Linked DNA regions of Saccharicrinis fermentans DSM 9555 = JCM 21142. Each later gene encodes a partner of the first gene's protein in a complex. Links are inferred from orthologs where the notes say so. Each region holds a gene or a part of one and is shown on either strand. Other genes may lie near its edges. The genes, in order: CYTFE_RS0103710 and trxA.

What was found.
Region 2: the proteins of CYTFE_RS0103710 (region 1) and trxA are in contact, whole or in part, in an NMR structure (PDB 2IPA), measured with the Bacillus subtilis proteins. The link is inferred for Saccharicrinis fermentans DSM 9555 = JCM 21142 from one-to-one orthologs.

Annotation. Positions count from the first base shown.
Region 1 is NZ_KI912107.1:865,746-876,767, forward strand. The notes cover bases 3,289-6,282. They hold CYTFE_RS0103710 (arsenate reductase ArsC), read left to right. Parts: upstream 3,289-4,572; coding sequence 4,573-4,992; downstream 4,993-6,282. Other genes in these bases: CYTFE_RS0103700 (hypothetical protein), read right to left, coding at 3,289-3,561; CYTFE_RS24835 (ArsR/SmtB family transcription factor), read left to right, coding at 4,010-4,366; CYTFE_RS0103715 (arsenite methyltransferase), read left to right, coding at 5,086-5,895; arsB (ACR3 family arsenite efflux transporter), read left to right, coding at 5,995-6,282. Outside these bases: speB (agmatinase), read left to right, coding at 1-116; speA (biosynthetic arginine decarboxylase), read left to right, coding at 174-2,066; CYTFE_RS0103695 (DUF3307 domain-containing protein), read right to left, coding at 2,178-2,876; more of CYTFE_RS0103700, read right to left, coding at 2,866-3,288; more of arsB, read left to right, coding at 6,283-7,017; CYTFE_RS0103725 (class I SAM-dependent methyltransferase), read right to left, coding at 7,094-9,238; CYTFE_RS0103730 (diacylglycerol kinase catalytic domain-containing protein), read right to left, coding at 9,267-10,208; CYTFE_RS0103735 (SPFH domain-containing protein), read right to left, coding at 10,212-11,022. UniProt on the Bacillus subtilis protein: Catalyzes the reduction of arsenate [As(V)] to arsenite [As(III)]. In vitro, can dephosphorylate para-nitrophenyl phosphate (pNPP).
Region 2 is NZ_KI912107.1:4,096,425-4,102,263, forward strand. Bases 1,585-4,392 are described here. They hold trxA (thioredoxin), read left to right. Parts: upstream 1,585-2,733; coding sequence 2,734-3,051; downstream 3,052-4,392. Other genes in these bases: CYTFE_RS0116675 (endonuclease/exonuclease/phosphatase family protein), read left to right, coding at 1,585-2,518; CYTFE_RS0116685 (DUF2179 domain-containing protein), read left to right, coding at 3,035-3,730; CYTFE_RS0116690 (hypothetical protein), read right to left, coding at 3,801-4,392. Outside these bases: CYTFE_RS0116665 (rhomboid family intramembrane serine protease), read left to right, coding at 1-455; CYTFE_RS0116670 (rhomboid family protein), read left to right, coding at 501-1,394; more of CYTFE_RS0116675, read left to right, coding at 1,394-1,584; more of CYTFE_RS0116690, read right to left, coding at 4,393-4,412; rpoN (RNA polymerase factor sigma-54), read right to left, coding at 4,432-5,839. UniProt on the Bacillus subtilis protein: Participates in various redox reactions through the reversible oxidation of its active center dithiol to a disulfide and catalyzes dithiol-disulfide exchange reactions.

The DNA.
Region 1 (11,022 bases):
AAACGCATTGTAACATTGTGGGTTTTGATGTGGTTGAGTTATGTCCCAATGAAAAAAATAAGGCGCCCGATTTTTTGGCCGCGAAACTTGTTTACCAAGTGTTAAGCGGAATTTAATGTGTTTTAAGCTCAATTTTAAGATTATATAATTTTGTTTTTTTTAAGATTACGGTGATGAGAAAATGGACTGTTGAAGACTCTAAAGAATTATACAATATAGAAGGATGGGGAACAGACTATTTCTCCATCAATAAAAAAGGTAATGTAACGGTTTGTCCGAACAAGGACAGCGTTCATATTGATCTGAAGGAGGTGATAGATGAGCTTCAACTTAGAGATGTAACCGCGCCTGTGCTATTACGATTTCCTGATATTCTGGATAATCGTATCTTAATGATGACCGAATGCTTTGATCGTGCAAAAAAGGAATTTGACTTTAAGGGCGATAGCTTTGTGGTTTATCCCATTAAGGTAAATCAAACCAATCATGTGGTTGAAGAGATTGTAAGTCATGGACGTAAATTTAATGTGGGACTAGAGGCCGGTTCAAAACCAGAATTACATGCAGTGATTGCCACCAGCGTTAACAATGACTCTATTATCATTTGTAATGGGTATAAAGATGAGGACTATGTTGAGTTGGCATTATTGGCTCAAAAGATGGGGCGAAATATTTTCTTGGTGGTAGAGAAACTTAATGAGTTGCTGATTATTGCGGATATTGCTAAACGACTAAATATCCGTCCTAATATTGGTATTCGTATTAAATTGGCTAGCTCGGGTTCAGGTAAATGGGAGAGCTCAGGTGGGGATGCAAGTAAGTTTGGATTAACAGCCAGTGAGCTAATTGAGGCCCTTGATTTTATGGAAGCCAATGGTTTAAAAGATTGTCTGCGACTGGTGCATTTTCACATTGGTAGTCAGGTGACTAAAATTAGACGTATTAAAATTGCCTTGCGTGAAGCCGCTCAGTTTTATGTTCAGCTGCATGGACTGGGGTTTAATGTGGACTTTGTGGATATAGGTGGTGGACTTGGGGTTGATTACGATGGAACTAAATCGGCCAATAGCGAAAGTAGTGTTAATTATTCCATACAAGAATATGTGAACGATGCCATTTCGAGTCTGGTTGATGCCAGTGATAAAAACGATATTTCTCATCCTAATATAATTACGGAGTCGGGTCGTTCCTTAACAGCTCATCATTCTATGTTGGTATTTGAAGTATTGGAATCTACTTCCTTGCCCCAATGGCCAGAGGAGGATGAGATTACCGACGATGATCATGAATTGGTGAAAGAATTATATAACTCGTGGGAAGTGCTGAACCAAACTAAGATGTTGGAAGTCTGGCATGATGCCCAATCGGTTCGGGAGGAAGCATTGGATAGGTTTAGTTTGGGATTGTTGGATATAAAAACCCGCGCTCAAGTGGAACGTTTGTTCTGGTCTATTGCCTACGATATTCATAAAATTACCCAAAGTCTGAAGCATATACCCGACGAGTTTCATAGTCTTCCAAAACTTTTGTCGGATAAGTATTTTTGTAATTTTTCCTTGTTTCAATCTTTACCAGATTCATGGGCCATTGACCAGATATTTCCCATTATTCCCATTCATCGTCATCAAGAAAAGCCAACTCGACATGCCACTTTGCAGGATATCACCTGTGATAGTGATGGAAAGATTGATAGGTTTATTGCTACGCGTAATTTATCGCATCACTTACCTGTTCATACCGTTAAAAAGGATGAGCCTTATTATATAGGAGTCTTCCTGGTTGGTGCATATCAAGAAATATTGGGGGATCTTCATAATTTGTTTGGTGATACTAATGCGGTTCATATTTCAGCCGATGAGCATGGTTATCACATCGACAAGATTATTGATGGGGAAACTGTTGCTGAAGTATTGGAGTATGTTCAATATAGTCCTAAGAAATTGGTGCGCGCCGTGGAAACATGGGTAACTTCATCGGTTAAGAGTGGTAAAATTTCTTTGTCTGAAGGAAAAGAGTTTTTGTCCAATTATCGTTCAGGACTCTATGGTTATACCTACTTGGAGTAAGTGTTTTTTATGGCGCTTCTGAATTTGTTTTTATTTTCTTTTGTACTCCTATGTTGTATGTGTTGTTTCGGTAAAAACACCGTTAAATGGTATTTATCGGTAAAAACACCGTTATTGTATGGTAAATTGAGTGATTAATATTCCGGCAAGCACTGCAAAACCGAAGCTTAATAGGGTACCTATTAGTATGTATTCGCTTTTTTGTGTACCATTAAATCGTAATATGGATTTGGCAGCTAGTATTAAACCCACTGCTGCAAATTGTCCTATCAGTATTAATGAAAGTACCAGTAAACGTTCAATGATTCCTATTAATTTGCCTGCATTGGGTAAACTATCCTCTTTATTGATGGAGTCTGAAATTTGTATTTTAGATATCTTTAAGATATTGCCAATGATGATATTGGTTGGTTTGGTTACAAATATAAAGCTGGCAATAGTGGCCAATGTCTTTATTTTCAGATCCAATAAAAACGTGACATTACCCCAGTAGGCGTATGCTACCGAAATGATGATTACCATATGAATGCCTTGATCCCAAAAGAAGAAATTTTTTAAAGGGTACCTTAGTTGGATCGTACTTTTGGCTATGTCAGTGATCAGGTGCAAGCTCATTAATAAAATAGCGGCTTTCCAGAAGTGTATATTCAGTGATGCTATGTAACTTAATACCCCAACGATGAGCACATGGTATATGTGATTCCAGGTAAGTGCTTTTTCGCCTTTTTTATCCGACATAGCTTGTGTCTGGAAAATAAAATCAGCTAGCAAATGTGCTATAAATAATAGGAGGATGAGCTTAATCTGCATGATTGAAATAATTTTCAAAGTAGTTTACTGCTTTCTCAATGGCTAGCCATCCGGCAGCAGTTGAATGTTGGCTAATGGTTGACTGGTATTTTTCTAATTTTGATGCGATTTCTTTTTCTGTATAGCCCAGTAATTTTAGATAAATGACTTCACTTTGTTTGGGAGAGAAACGTGTAAAAATCGTATCAAGCAATGCTAATATAACATCAAATTCGTTTTGTATTTTTTCATTGGAACTGCAAAAATACATGGTGTTCTTAATAACTACCTTTTGCTTATTGGAAGTGGAATATCGTTTAATTGCTCTTCCTGAGAGATAAATGGCTTCCCCATCAATAATTCCTTTTTCAGGCTTAAAAGTCTCTAGTGGAGCAATGGCAATGGCTAGCCTAATGCCATGTTCACTGAAGTGCTTTAAGCGTGTCTTATCCTTTTTGTTAATCTCCAATGAAAGAGATTTAACAAAAGCTTTTAACAGTAGAGCTATGCGAAGAGCAAAGGTGGGTTCGTTTAATGCAAATTCGATGTAATCGCCTTGTATAAGCCGTCCGTAAAATTTCTCATTCTTATATAATTCTCCTAAATTATCTATCAGTTTATGGATAGATTCCTCTAAATTTCGTTTTTCAATTTCATTTAGGGATGTGTAGGAAATTACATCTGCTGATATTGTTGCAAAATACATGATTCTTGTGTTTATCGGTAAATATACACATAAATATTATTTATCGGTAAAAAAACCGTTAAATTAACAATGTGTTATACATTGTCTTTTGCTAAGCGATCACGTTGCTTACTTTTTTATTGGTGCATCTTACGGTTGGCTAATTAGTCTTTGCAAGAAAACTCCAAATACTGTGTTATTCTCATTTTTGAAACAGTCATTTACAATCAGTAAACTTTTTGTTTTCAAAAATATCGAAAGCCTTGTCTTTGAAGCTTTCTTATCAAAGACAGAAAAAACAGTCGTTCTCTTGCAGCCACTAATTAGCGAGTAAGAGCTTAGTTACCTACATGTAATGTATGAAAATTTTTCTTTGTAGTTGTACGATTCATAAAAAAATAGGCCTCTGTTTGTTCGTTTTACGTTTTTATGTCGTATGTTTGCAACATACAACATAAAAATAGAGGAGATGATTAAAACGAATGTTTTTAGTGAAGAACTGCAGGAGCTGGCGCGTTTTGCCAAAGCCATTTCGCATCCGGCAAGATTAGCGATTCTGAAGTATCTAGCGGAAACCAAGACTTGTATTTCAGGTGATATTTCAGGTTCGTTACCTCTTAGCAGGAGTACGGTATCTCAACACTTGAATGAATTAAAAGAATTGGGATTGATACAGGGAACCATTGATGGATTAAAAGTTAATTACTGTTTGTGTAATACTGATATTAACAGATATCTTCTTTTGCTCGAAAGTTTTTTTGAGCCCATCAAATCGGTCAGTATTCATTGTGATACAAACCAGGTCAAAGAGTCGAATTCAAAATAAAATGTAGGAATAACTGGAGTATATCAAACGAGCTATGGGAATGGGTTCATACACAGGAGTATGGATCATTTTAGTGAGTTTCATATGGCCATTGAAAGATAAATTATAAACATATGAAACTGGCCTGGCCAGCGCAAATAATTGGGCACATGGGTGAATGATTGGAATTTGCACCGGCTAGTGACGTTTTGCTAATTTTTAAACGGATGAAAGTATTGATTTTATGTACAGGCAATAGCTGTAGGAGTCAGATGGCTCATGGCTTTTTGCAATCATTTGATGCAAATATTACTGTGTGCTCAGCGGGTACAGAAGCATCGGGTAAGCTGAATGCTAAGGCTGTTAAGGCAATGGCTGAAATAGGTATTGATATTAGTGGACATACTTCTGATTCGGTTAGTAAGTACTTGGATGAGGAATGGGATTATGTTATTACTGTTTGTGGTGGCGCCAATGAAGCTTGTCCTGCCTTCGTGGGAAAAGTAAAACATCGTTTGCATATTGGTTTTGATGATCCTTCTCATGCATTGGGTTCAGAGGAATTTATATGGAGTGAATTTATACGGGTACGTGATGAAATAAAAGCAGGTTTTAGAAAATTTTATGACGAACAAATTAAACGGTAAGTATGAAACGAGCCATGAGAATAGATTCACACACAAGGGGGTGATTGTTTTCGGTGAGTTACTTATGGTCTTTGAAAGATAAAATTTATATATATGAAAGCACAGGATTTAAAATTTGTTGTGAAAGAAAAATATGGTGAAATAGCTTCACAAAGTAAAAAACAAAATCAAAGTTCTTGTTGCGGCAGTACTGGTTGTAGTGATCATATGGACTATACTATTTTTAGTGATGACTATACTAAGTTGGCAGGCTATCGTCCGGAGGCTGATTTGGGATTGGGGTGTGGTTTGCCTACCCAGTATGCTGAGATAAAATCCGGTGATCATATATTGGACCTGGGCTCAGGAGCGGGTAATGATTGTTTTGTTGCGCGTACCATAATTGGAGAATCGGGACATGTAACGGGAATCGACTTCACCGATGCCATGCTGGAGAAAGCAAATAAAAATCTGCAAAAAACAGGATTTAAAAATATTGATTTTATAAAAGGTGACATTGAAGATATGCCCTTGAAGGATAATTGTTTTGACGTGGTTATCAGTAACTGTGTTTTGAATCTTGTTCCTGATAAACAAAAAGCTTTTGGAGAAATTTTTAGGGTGTTGAAACCAGGTGGTCATTTTTGTATTTCAGATGTAGTGTTGACAGGGCAATTACCTGAAAAAATGCAGCAGGCTGCCGAAATGTATGCGGGCTGTGTCTCGGGAGCCATTCAAAAGGAACATTATTTAAATATTATTACAGGGAATGGATTTACTCATGTTGTGGTAAAAAAAGAGAAGGAGATAGAGATACCTCAAAATATTCTTTTGAATTATATCTCGCAGGATGAATTGACGGATTTTAAAAAGAGTAAGGTAGGTATTTATAGTATAACTGTGAATGGAACAAAGGAAATTTAATTGGAGTATATGAAACGAGCCATGAGAATAGATTCACACACAAGGGGGTGATTGTTTTCGGTGAGTTACTTATGGCCATTGAAAGATAAATTTAGACATATGAAAAAGCAAATTGGATTCTTTGAAAAGTATTTAAGTCTTTGGGTTGCTATCTGTATTGCTGTAGGTATTGCTATTGGTGGCTTTGTTGGAGATGGAATTCAGGTATTGGCTAACATGGAGATTTACAAAGTGAATATTCCGGTTGCCATTTTAATCTGGCTTATGATTTACCCTATGATGCTACAAATTGATTTTTCAAGTATTAAAAATGTAGGAAAACGTCCCAAGGGTTTAATATTAACCCTGGTGGTGAATTGGTTAATTAAACCATTTACCATGGCTTTTTTTGCATGGATGTTTTTTTCAAAATTGTATGGGGCATGGATTTCTCCAGAGGAGGCAGGAGAATATATTGCCGGTGCCATTTTATTGGGAGCTGCACCCTGTACCGCAATGGTATTTGTATGGAGTTACCTAAGTGATGGGGATCCGAATTATACATTGGTACAGGTGTCAGTAAACGACCTGATTATTTTGGTGGCTTTTATTCCTATTGTGGGTTTGTTGTTGGGTATTACTAATATCACGATTCCTTACGATACTTTGGTGGCTAGTGTTGTTGTGTTTGTAGTGGTTCCTCTTTTAGCCGGGTATATAACCCACAAAATTCTGATTAAACGCAGGGGAGCTGAATGGTTTAAAAATGAGTTTCTACCAAAATTTAAGCCCGTGTCAATTTTTGCTTTACTGCTTACATTGGTATTATTATTTGCCTTCCAGGGAAGCATTATTGTGGAGAATCCTCTTATTATTCTTTTGGTGGCTATTCCATTGGTTATACAAACCTACTTTATATTTTTTGTGACTTGGTTTAGTGGCAAAAAACTAAGGTTACCTTATGCCATTTGTTCGCCTGCTGCCATGATTGGGGCAAGTAACTTTTTTGAGCTGGCTGTAGCTGTGGCTATTGCTTTATTTGGCTTGCAGTCTCCGGCAGCGATGGTTACCGTAGTAGGTGTTTTAGTGGAAGTACCTGTGATGTTATCGCTTGTGAAATTGGCCAATAAATGGAAATATTAGTATAATGGTAAGCGTAAACCTGATATTCTTTATTGAAATCAGGTTTACGCTTCTTCGCTTATTTTTTTATGTCTGTTTATTGCATGCTGGCATGATTCTCAACAAAGTGTTTTAACCTAAACAAACAAATTAATAGATGTCCATCACGAAGTTTTGTACTGTGGTTCAATAGGCTTTCCATGGATATCCAATGCAATTCTTTAGAAGGAGAATCTAAGGTAATGACATAAGGGTACACCTGTTCGGGGCTGGCTCCCGCACATGGTATGTATTTTTCTCCAAGTTTTTGCATGGATTCAATTTTACAATTGAACATTTTTTTTGCAGAGATATAACGCTTCATCTCATATAGGTTTGTAATCTCCTTGGGTAGACGATAAGCTGGTGCTGTTAAAATAGTACTATTGCCTTCTTTTAACTGCGGAACAGGTAGTTCTCTTTTTTCAATACCTAAATAAATCTTGTTGTTAAAAGAAAATACAGGAAGGGTTACTATAGTGTTTGAACTAAGGTGTTGTGGTTCAATGTATTCAAGAATCGCTTCGCTATCTTCTTGTTGGTATTCATAAAACTTTGCACGCTTATGTACTAAAAAGTGGGCGGTACGATCACTCTTTTTATAGGGCTGCTTGGTTACTTGGGTGATTGTATCTATGTTTGATACAACAAGCTCCTGAGTTTTTTGAATTTGAATTTCTTCATTTAGCCATTTGCCCAAGGGTTTATTGAGTTTATTTAATAAACGATAAAGCCCCAGTTCTAGTCGAGCCTCAGGAAGTGCACCAACTTGTGCCGATTTTAGAAGTTGCAATGCATCATATTCGATGATTTTTCCGGATTCTTTAAAGCCTGAGAACGAACCTAAGCTTTTGAGTGTTTGGGGAGTGCTTGATATTTCAATGGAATAGGAAACTACACATTCATTAATGCCTCCCGGAGAGGTATAAAATTGGAGTTCTTTGGATAGTTGCTGTACCTTATCTTTCTTGATCCCGGTTCTTTCTGTTAAAATATCTTTGATATGATCAGCAGTGATATGCTTGTTGGTGGAACCTGTGATGCCTTCAATGATATAACCGCTATATCGTTTGTTATCAAGTATCCTGGAGAGTGTATTGATGATTGGGCGGGGGTAATTGTGTTTGGCAATTATCTTAATGTTTTCCTTGTCTATATAATAGGGGAGGAGGTCGATAACCGAACCCGGGCGATTGGCCAGGTCAAATATGGCATGGGTTTCCTCATGCACATAAGAATGTAACTCTAAAAAACTGTTGTTTTGAACCGGCAGCTGGCGGGCAGCCTTGAGGAGGGTACCCTTATTGATAACCTTTTCTGCTGCGATTACATAATTGGTAGGAGGGGTACTGATGACTTCGCCCTGGGCATTGGTGAGTTTAAATTTTCCTTTGTATCTGTTGTTGATAATCCACGCATTGTATATGGGTTGCGATACGATAGTTCTCATACCAAGAGAGGCCATTACATTTTCAAATTCTTCCTGATTAAAGTAGCCATATTCTTCCTGTAATTCAATTTTCCAATCCTTTAAATAATCTTTTCTACGGATGAATTCAACGGCATCAGGGAAGCTTAATTGATAGCTAGGCTCATTGTTTTCTTCTATTTTTTTTAAGGGGAATCCCCGCTCCTCAACGGTAGATAAAGACCTGGCATCACGTGCAAATTGCTCCAGTAGCTCGGCATCAAAATGACCTTGTTTATTATTCGGAAAATGAATGAAGATATCTTCATTGTCAGGTTTTACAAAATCACGAATCACCAATACGCCCTCTTCACAAAGAAGCTCAGCTTGCCTTTTAAGTGTTAAATATGCTTTTTGTGGTGCATAGTTGTTAAAAGAGGTGATGTGATGAATAGAGGAGCAATTGAAGAAGCCGCATATTTTTTCGGAGCTCAATGTTTCCAGGGTTTCTCCGTCATCGGCTCTAAACTCTAGGTTGGGTAAACTGTATTTTTCTCTGGCTATCTCAACCATCTTAGGGTTGATATCGATGCCAATTATTTTTGTTTTAGGGAATAGTAATGCCAGTATGTATGAACTAGTGCCAGAAGCCATCCCTACGTCTACGATGGAATGGCCTTCTTTTTCGGAGAAATAGGCACTGGCCGAAGCTACTTTTTCAACAATAATAGAATCCATTCCGGCCAGATATCTTTGGTATTTACTTTTGTCACCTCTATCTTGATCTGCATACATAATTTGAAATATTTTTTGGAGTCTAAAATTACGAGTTATTATTTTGTGACAAAACAATGTTTGCACTTTCGTTGGCGATGCCAATTTCAGCAATAGATCCTGCGTTGAATTGCAAGTAGTCATCTTCTAAACCGTCACTAAATATTTTGCCATTCATGGGCATGTAAGATTCTATATTTAAAGGCTGACTCTTTGAAATAATTCCTGCACATATACGTATGTCAGAGTGCTGACTTTTAAAAGGTTCTCGCACAACAAAGATCAGATTCTTTTCATTCCAATCCATCTTTATGTCTAGATTTGCATGTTTTCCATCAAAAGACTTATATATACCATTTGCCATATTCAGCAGGGAGCTTAACCATCCTGTTGATCCTGCACCTGTTGATACAATGATACCACTTGAGGATTGTTGTTCTGATTGTTGCTTATAGGATAACTGATATCGGGCAGATGTGTGGGAGCTAGGCCCAATGAATAAGTCATTGAACGCTAGCATGCTTTGTCCGTCATTTAGTTTAGCCTCAGCCATGGTGACCTTTGAAAAACCGCATTTGCCTTCCAGAAGCTGGAGCAATCCTTTTTCGTAGCTACTGACCTTGAATGGTAATAAAACCCCATCGTTCCTGACGGGATCGGGATTTACGGGTATCATGGGTAATCCCTTGGCATATTTGGCAGTGTTCGCTACCAATCCATCTTGTCCTAGCACAACAATACTGTCTGAAGCACTGAACATGAAGTTTGGTAAGAAAGATCGGTCTATGACCTTGAACTTTAGGTGTTTGTTGGTGAGTTTCTGAATTTCGTCCAGTGATTTTTTGATACAATCATGTTCTAATTCATACTCCTCAAACCGACCACCCGAATGTTCAATGTAAAACCGGGCTTGCGCTTTTGTGTTAAAACGTTCAATCAGCAGCTCAAGCCTGGTTTTATGTGTTACTATAATTACATTATCTATTGACATTATTTACTTGTTTTGCAGTAAGGACTGTAAAAGATCGGGTGTGATATTTAAGTTTTCTATTTTTTGGGAGTTTTCGGCAAGTTCTCTGAAGGCAAAGGCGATGTTGTCTTTGGCATCCATACTACCTGCATTCATAGCCATCAGCATTTTCCAATCAAAATCTTTGTAAGGAGATAAGGTTTTATCCAATAGATAACCCTTGGCATCTGCTTCTTTTTTCATGTTCTCCACGCGCATCTTTGTCAGTTCTGTTTTGGACTGCTCAATGGATACGTCTGCTTCGATTTTAGTTTCACGTATCTTACGATCGTTTTCCTGTTCTTTAATTTTTATCTGGGCTTTTTTCTCCTGTATCTGCTTTTCTTTTTCCTGAACTGCGATTTCGGTATTTAACTCACTCTCGCGAATTTTTCTTTCTTGTTCAACGGCGAAGTTGCGTCGTTCGTATATGGCCTGATCGGCTTCTTTTTGTAATGCCTCCCGTGTTTCCGTTTCCAATGCTTTGGCCATTTCGGGGGTAGGCGTTACTGCAATAACATCCACGTTGATCACTTCCACTCCCAGGTGTTTGATGGCTTTGGAGTTGGTTAAGCCGGTGCTGATCATTTCTCCTATTTCCTTGGCACTTCGAATGGCTGATTTTAAGTCTAATTGTTGTATGAATTTTGCTGTGGCTGTCTGGGCCTCATTATTCAAACGCTGATTAATTTTTTCAAAGTTGTCTTCTTTGTGTTGCTGTTTATTAACCAGTGTGAAATCCAGTACTTCAGATAATTGTTTAGGATCGGTAATAACGTATGTTATTTGTCCTTGA
Region 2 (5,839 bases), 3.2 Mb from region 1 along the record:
AATTCCTTTTTTATTATTTAGCAACGGGCATCGGTGCAGGTGTTTTGTACGTTTTGGTAGCTTTTATCAGGGCAAAAATGTTAGCTGCCAGTCTACCACCGGAAATTGTTGCTGAAATATATACCCAAGGACACTCCATTTTACTGGAAGGCAAAAACTATGTCAACGAAACCGCTGCCACACTTAATCATTTAATTAACGCGCCCATGGTAGGTGCTTCGGGAGCAGTATTTGGACTGTTACTGGCTTTTGGTATGATGTTTCCCAACGAACAAATATACCTTTATATGATTGTGCCCATAAAAGCCAAGTATTTTGTCATAGGATACGGCGGAATTGAACTATTTCTATTAATGCAAAACAACCCTGGTGATAATGTGGCACACCTGGCACACTTGGGTGGAATGTTGTTCGGATTTATTTTGATAAGGTTTTGGAGAAAAAAACAATTTTAGTCTCTTTTTTTAATATTAATTCATCGAAATACTTATTTTTAGTATATGGCAATTGCAGACGAAATAAAAGAATCTTTTAGACAAGGTGGTGTAGTCACCAGACTTATCTATGTGAACATCGGCGTTTTTCTGGTATTTCTAATATTAGATGCTTTCTTTTCATTGGCTCAACATGCCGAATGGGCCTATATGATTAAAAGCTGGTTCTCTGTACCTGCCGATCCTGGCGCATTACTTTTAAAACCCTGGAGCATCTTTACCTATATGTTCCTACACTTTAATTTTATGCATATTCTTTTCAATATGCTTTATTTATTTTGGTTTGGCCGAATATTCTTACAATTCTTCAATCCACGCCAGCTCTTGGGAGTATATTTCATGGGTGGTTTGGCAGGTGCTCTGTTATACATTCTTTCATACAATATATTTCCTGCATTAAATAATTTCACCGAATCCCCCATTATGATGGGAGCATCCGCCTCCGTAATGGGCATCATATTTAGCGCTGCCAGCTATTCACCAAACTACAAGGTTCATTTAGTTTTATTGGGACCTATCAAACTCATGTACTTAGCCATCGGATTATTAATTTTGGATCTGATTTCGATTCCTTCTTTTTCCAATACAGGTGGTCATTTAGCCCATATTGGAGGTGCCTTATTAGGCATGTTCTTTGCCTCAAGAGCAGTAAAAGGCAAAGACATTACCTTGCGTTTTAATCATTTCATGGACAATCTAGCCTCTCTCTTCTCGCGCAAACCCAAGATGAGGGTTACCCACTCACGCACCAAACGTCCGGTGAGTGACATGGACTATAATGCCAACAAAAAGAAGAAACAAAGTAACATCGATCGAATTCTGGACAAAATAAAAACCAGTGGTTATGATAGTCTAACCAAACAAGAAAAAGACGATTTGTTTAACGCTAGCAATAATTAATGCCAAAACTATTTCATAAAATAACACGCTCCCTCATTTCACTCATCAATACAATCGTACTAGTATTGATAGCACTGGCCTATTTGGGAGCCTATGTAAGCCCCATACACATCAGCTTTCTATCCTTCATCGGTTTTGCTTTCCCTTTATTGTGGATCAGCAACTTATTTTTTGTTATATACTGGGCCTTAAAAAAACGAAAACGATTCGTCTTTTCATTACTTGCTCTCATCTTAACATGGGCACAGTGGCATGCTGTTTTTTCGTTCAATACAGGCAAGGAAGTTAATAGATCGGAGCTGCAAAATCCCATTAAAGTAATGTCGTACAATGTGCGCATGTTTGACAAATATGTCTGGACAAAAGACAAAACAACACCCCAAAAGATTTATCAGTTCATCAAAAGTCAAAATCCAGATATACTGTGTATTCAGGAGTTTTATATCAACAACAACAATCCGCAATACTCTGAAAACAATATTATTTCAAAATTTAAGCAATTCAAATACAAGCACCTCGAATACAATATAGAAACCAGATCAGGAAAAAAATATGGCTTAGCCACCTTCTCAAAGTACCCCATCATTTTTAAAAAGCCTTTAGCATTTGAGAACACCACCAATCTCAGTTCACAGACCGACATCAATGTCAACGGACAAAAAATAAGGGTATTTAATAACCACCTAGAATCTATTCGATTAAAACGTGAAAACTACAATTTTATCGACAGTTTAGAATTTAAGAGCGACAAAGAAAGACGAAAAGGAGTCTATGAAATATTTACCAAACTAAACACTGCGTTTGCACACCGCGCCTCACAGGCAGAAACCATAGGTCGCCATATCAAAAACTCACCCTACCCAACCATCGTATGCGGTGATTTTAATGACACCCCGGTATCGTATGTTTACCGAAAAGTACGCGGCTCATTAAAAGATGCTTTTATGGAATCAGGAAATGGTTTTGGAGGAACATACAATGGTAACTTACCGTCCTTCAGGATAGATTTTATTTTTCACGCCCCTGAATTTAGAGGCTTTAATTACGAGAGAAAGAAAATCAACTACAGTGACCATTATCCCATCACAACCTTACTCGAGCTAAATACCCAACAGCAAAAATGAATAAACACACAAAGCAACTATTGAAGTAAATTGATTACTTCTTTTTATTTCGTATCTTCATACAGTGAAAAAAAACGCGTAAAATATGTGCTATCAATATATAGGGAATTATATATATAAAAGTTTGCATGTAATTTGTTTAGGGACAAACTTATTTACTATTTTTGCGTTAGAACATTTTGAGAATTAAAGTACAAATTTTATAATATAACGTTATGGCTATTGAAGTAACAGACGAAAACTTTGAAGAATTAGTTTTAAAATCAGACAAACCAGTATTGGTTGACTTTTGGGCTGAATGGTGTGGTCCTTGTAGAATGGTAGCTCCTGTGGTAAAAGAATTGGCAGAGGAGTATGGAGATAAAGCAGTAATCACCAAAATGGATGTAGACAGCAACCCTGCCACATCAGTTAAATTTGGTATCAGAAACATACCAACCATCCTTTTCTTTAAGGGCGGAGAAGTTGTTGACAAACAAGTGGGAGCTGTTCCAAAAACTATTTTGGCTTCTAAACTTGACGCACTTATGTAATCGTACACCAAATAATAATCTAAAGGCTGCCATTTTTGGCGGCCTTTCTTATTCGATAGTAACTCCTAACATTCAAACATACACACTCATGGATGCTTCCTTTTATGATTCGTTTCTATTTACTTATATAGTCATTCCTTTCATGATATTCTTTGCCAGAATCATGGATGTAAGCATGGATACTATACGTATCATATTTGTATCAAGAGGAAATAAAGTGATTGCCCCCATTCTAGGATTCTTTGAAATGCTCATATGGTTGATGGCCATCACTCGCATCTTTGAAAACCTAGACAACTGGACATGCTATGTAGCCTATGCGGGAGGCTTTGCCACGGGTAACTACGTAGGATTACGCATTGAAGAAAAGATGGCACTGGGCATACAAATGATCCGCACGGTAACATCACGCGATGCCAGCACACTGATTGAAATACTCAGGACCAAAGGCTTTGCCGTCACTTCCATTGAAGCTACCGGCAAAAATGGCCCCGTACATATTGTCTTCGCTGTGGTTCCACGTAGCAAGATAAAACACGTAATACCTCTCATAAAAAAATTTAACCCCAAAGCATTTTACTCTATCGAAGATGTCAGGGCAGTCAATTCAGACAGCGATTCTTTTTCCCCTTCCGCTTCAAGAGCAGTAGGCCCACGATGGATGCGAAAAGGCAGGTAAAAGACAGATAAACACCCATCATGAAGTACGTAGTAGGATGATCATTAAATTGGAGGGTTTGTGCTATGTTTCAATAGTACACATATACCAAAGAACAAATAACCATTAGCCCCAAACCAAAACCAGCATACACCTGTTTAGGCGTATGAGCGCCGAGTATCAATCGACAGCTTCCGACCATTCCGGCTACGGCAATAACCGCTAGCATCCATAAAAAGGTATTAATACCATATTTCACAGACAAGGAAAGTAATGCTCCCCAAAGACCACCAATACCAACCATATGAATGCTTATCTTCCAAAAAAATGATATACACATAGAAAGCAGTGCAGCCAATAAGGTACCCAAGATGAATACCGGAATAAAAGTAGGTAGTTGAAATTTTCCTAGAAAGAAATAACCCAAAAGAAAAAAGACCGATGTAGTCAACAAGGGTACAATACGCTCCTTTGCAGTCTCCATCTGCATGGTTTTCATGATCCCCATCTGCAAAAACAAAGGCATGATACTTAGGGGTAAAATACAAGTACTTACCAGCACAATAATGGTAACCATCCTACGATACTCAAAGGGGATAAACGTTACATGACTTTGTGTACTAAATATCACCAATAAGCCAATCGTAGGCATCAGAAGGGGATGTAACAACAAAGAAACAATGAAAGCAACTCTTTTGGCCATTAAAACAATTCTTTACCAATTATAACTCTTTGCGCAATCTAGCTACAGGAATATTCAATTGCTCACGATATTTAGCAACAGTTCTCCTGGCAATATTATAGGATTTCTCCTTTAATATATTCGACAGTTTATCATCTGTCAAAGGTTTTCTTTTATCTTCACTCTCGATACACTCCGACAATATTTTTTTTATCTCACGCGTCGATACCTCCTCTCCTGAATCAGTCTGCATACCTTCTGAAAAGAAAAACTTCAAGGGAAATATTCCAAAATGAGTTTGAATATATTTACTATTTGACACCCTTGATATGGTTGAAATATCCAGCCCGGTAATTTCAGCAATATCCTTTAATATCATAGGGCGCAACTTGGTTTCGTCACCTTCTAAAAAATACTGTTTTTGATATTCAAGAATGGCATTCATCGTCATCAACAGCGTATTCTGCCGCTGTCTAATAGCATCAATAAACCATTTGGCCGAATCAAGCTTCTGCTTAACAAACATCACCGCTTCCTTTTTATCCTTAGACCGGTTTTTTTTGTTACCCGAATAGTCTTGCAGCATATTTGAATAAGTCTGGCTGATCCTCAATTCAGGCACATTACGAGTATTTAAGGACAATTCAGGATTACCATCCTTTATTTCTAAAATAAAATCTGGTATAATATGTTGAACCATTCGATGCATAGGATTACTATATGAACTTCCTGGTTTTGGGTTCAGCTTTAGTATTTCCTCCATGGCTTCTTTCACATCCTCTTCTTCCAAATGCAAGCGCTTGGTAATCTTATCGTAATGTTTTTTAGTAAACTCCTCAAAATGATATTTAATTATATTGTAAGCATCATTGACCGCAGGAATGGTTTTGTCCTTTTTCTTTAGTTGGAGCAACAGACACTCTTGCAAATCGCGTGCACCAACCCCAGCAGGCTCAAAATCCTGAACTATTTCAAGCACATCCAAGGCTTCTCGCTCATCCAGTTCCACATTTTGGCTAAAAGCAATATCATCAATAATCTCATCCACCTCTCTACGCAGATATCCATCCTCATCAATATTCCCTACAATATGCTCAGCCATCAAACGCTGCCGTTCATCCAAAATGCGCAATCCCAATTGATCAGTCAAGAATTCATGAAAACTAGTCCCATCCGAAAATGGAATATCCTCATGCTTATCATCTTTGGAAAAATTACGGGCTTGTAATTTATAAGCAGGAATATCCTCATTTTGAATATAGTCGTCAATAGAAAGTTCATCCTTTTCAACTTCCTGCTCTTTCACCTCGGGCTCATCAGAATCATTATCTCGGCCTTCTCCCTCCAACTCCAAAACCGGATTTTCCTCAATTTCCTTCTTGATACGTTGCTCCAATTGAGCCGCAGGAATCTCCAACAATTTTATCACCTGTATTTGTAGAGGTGAT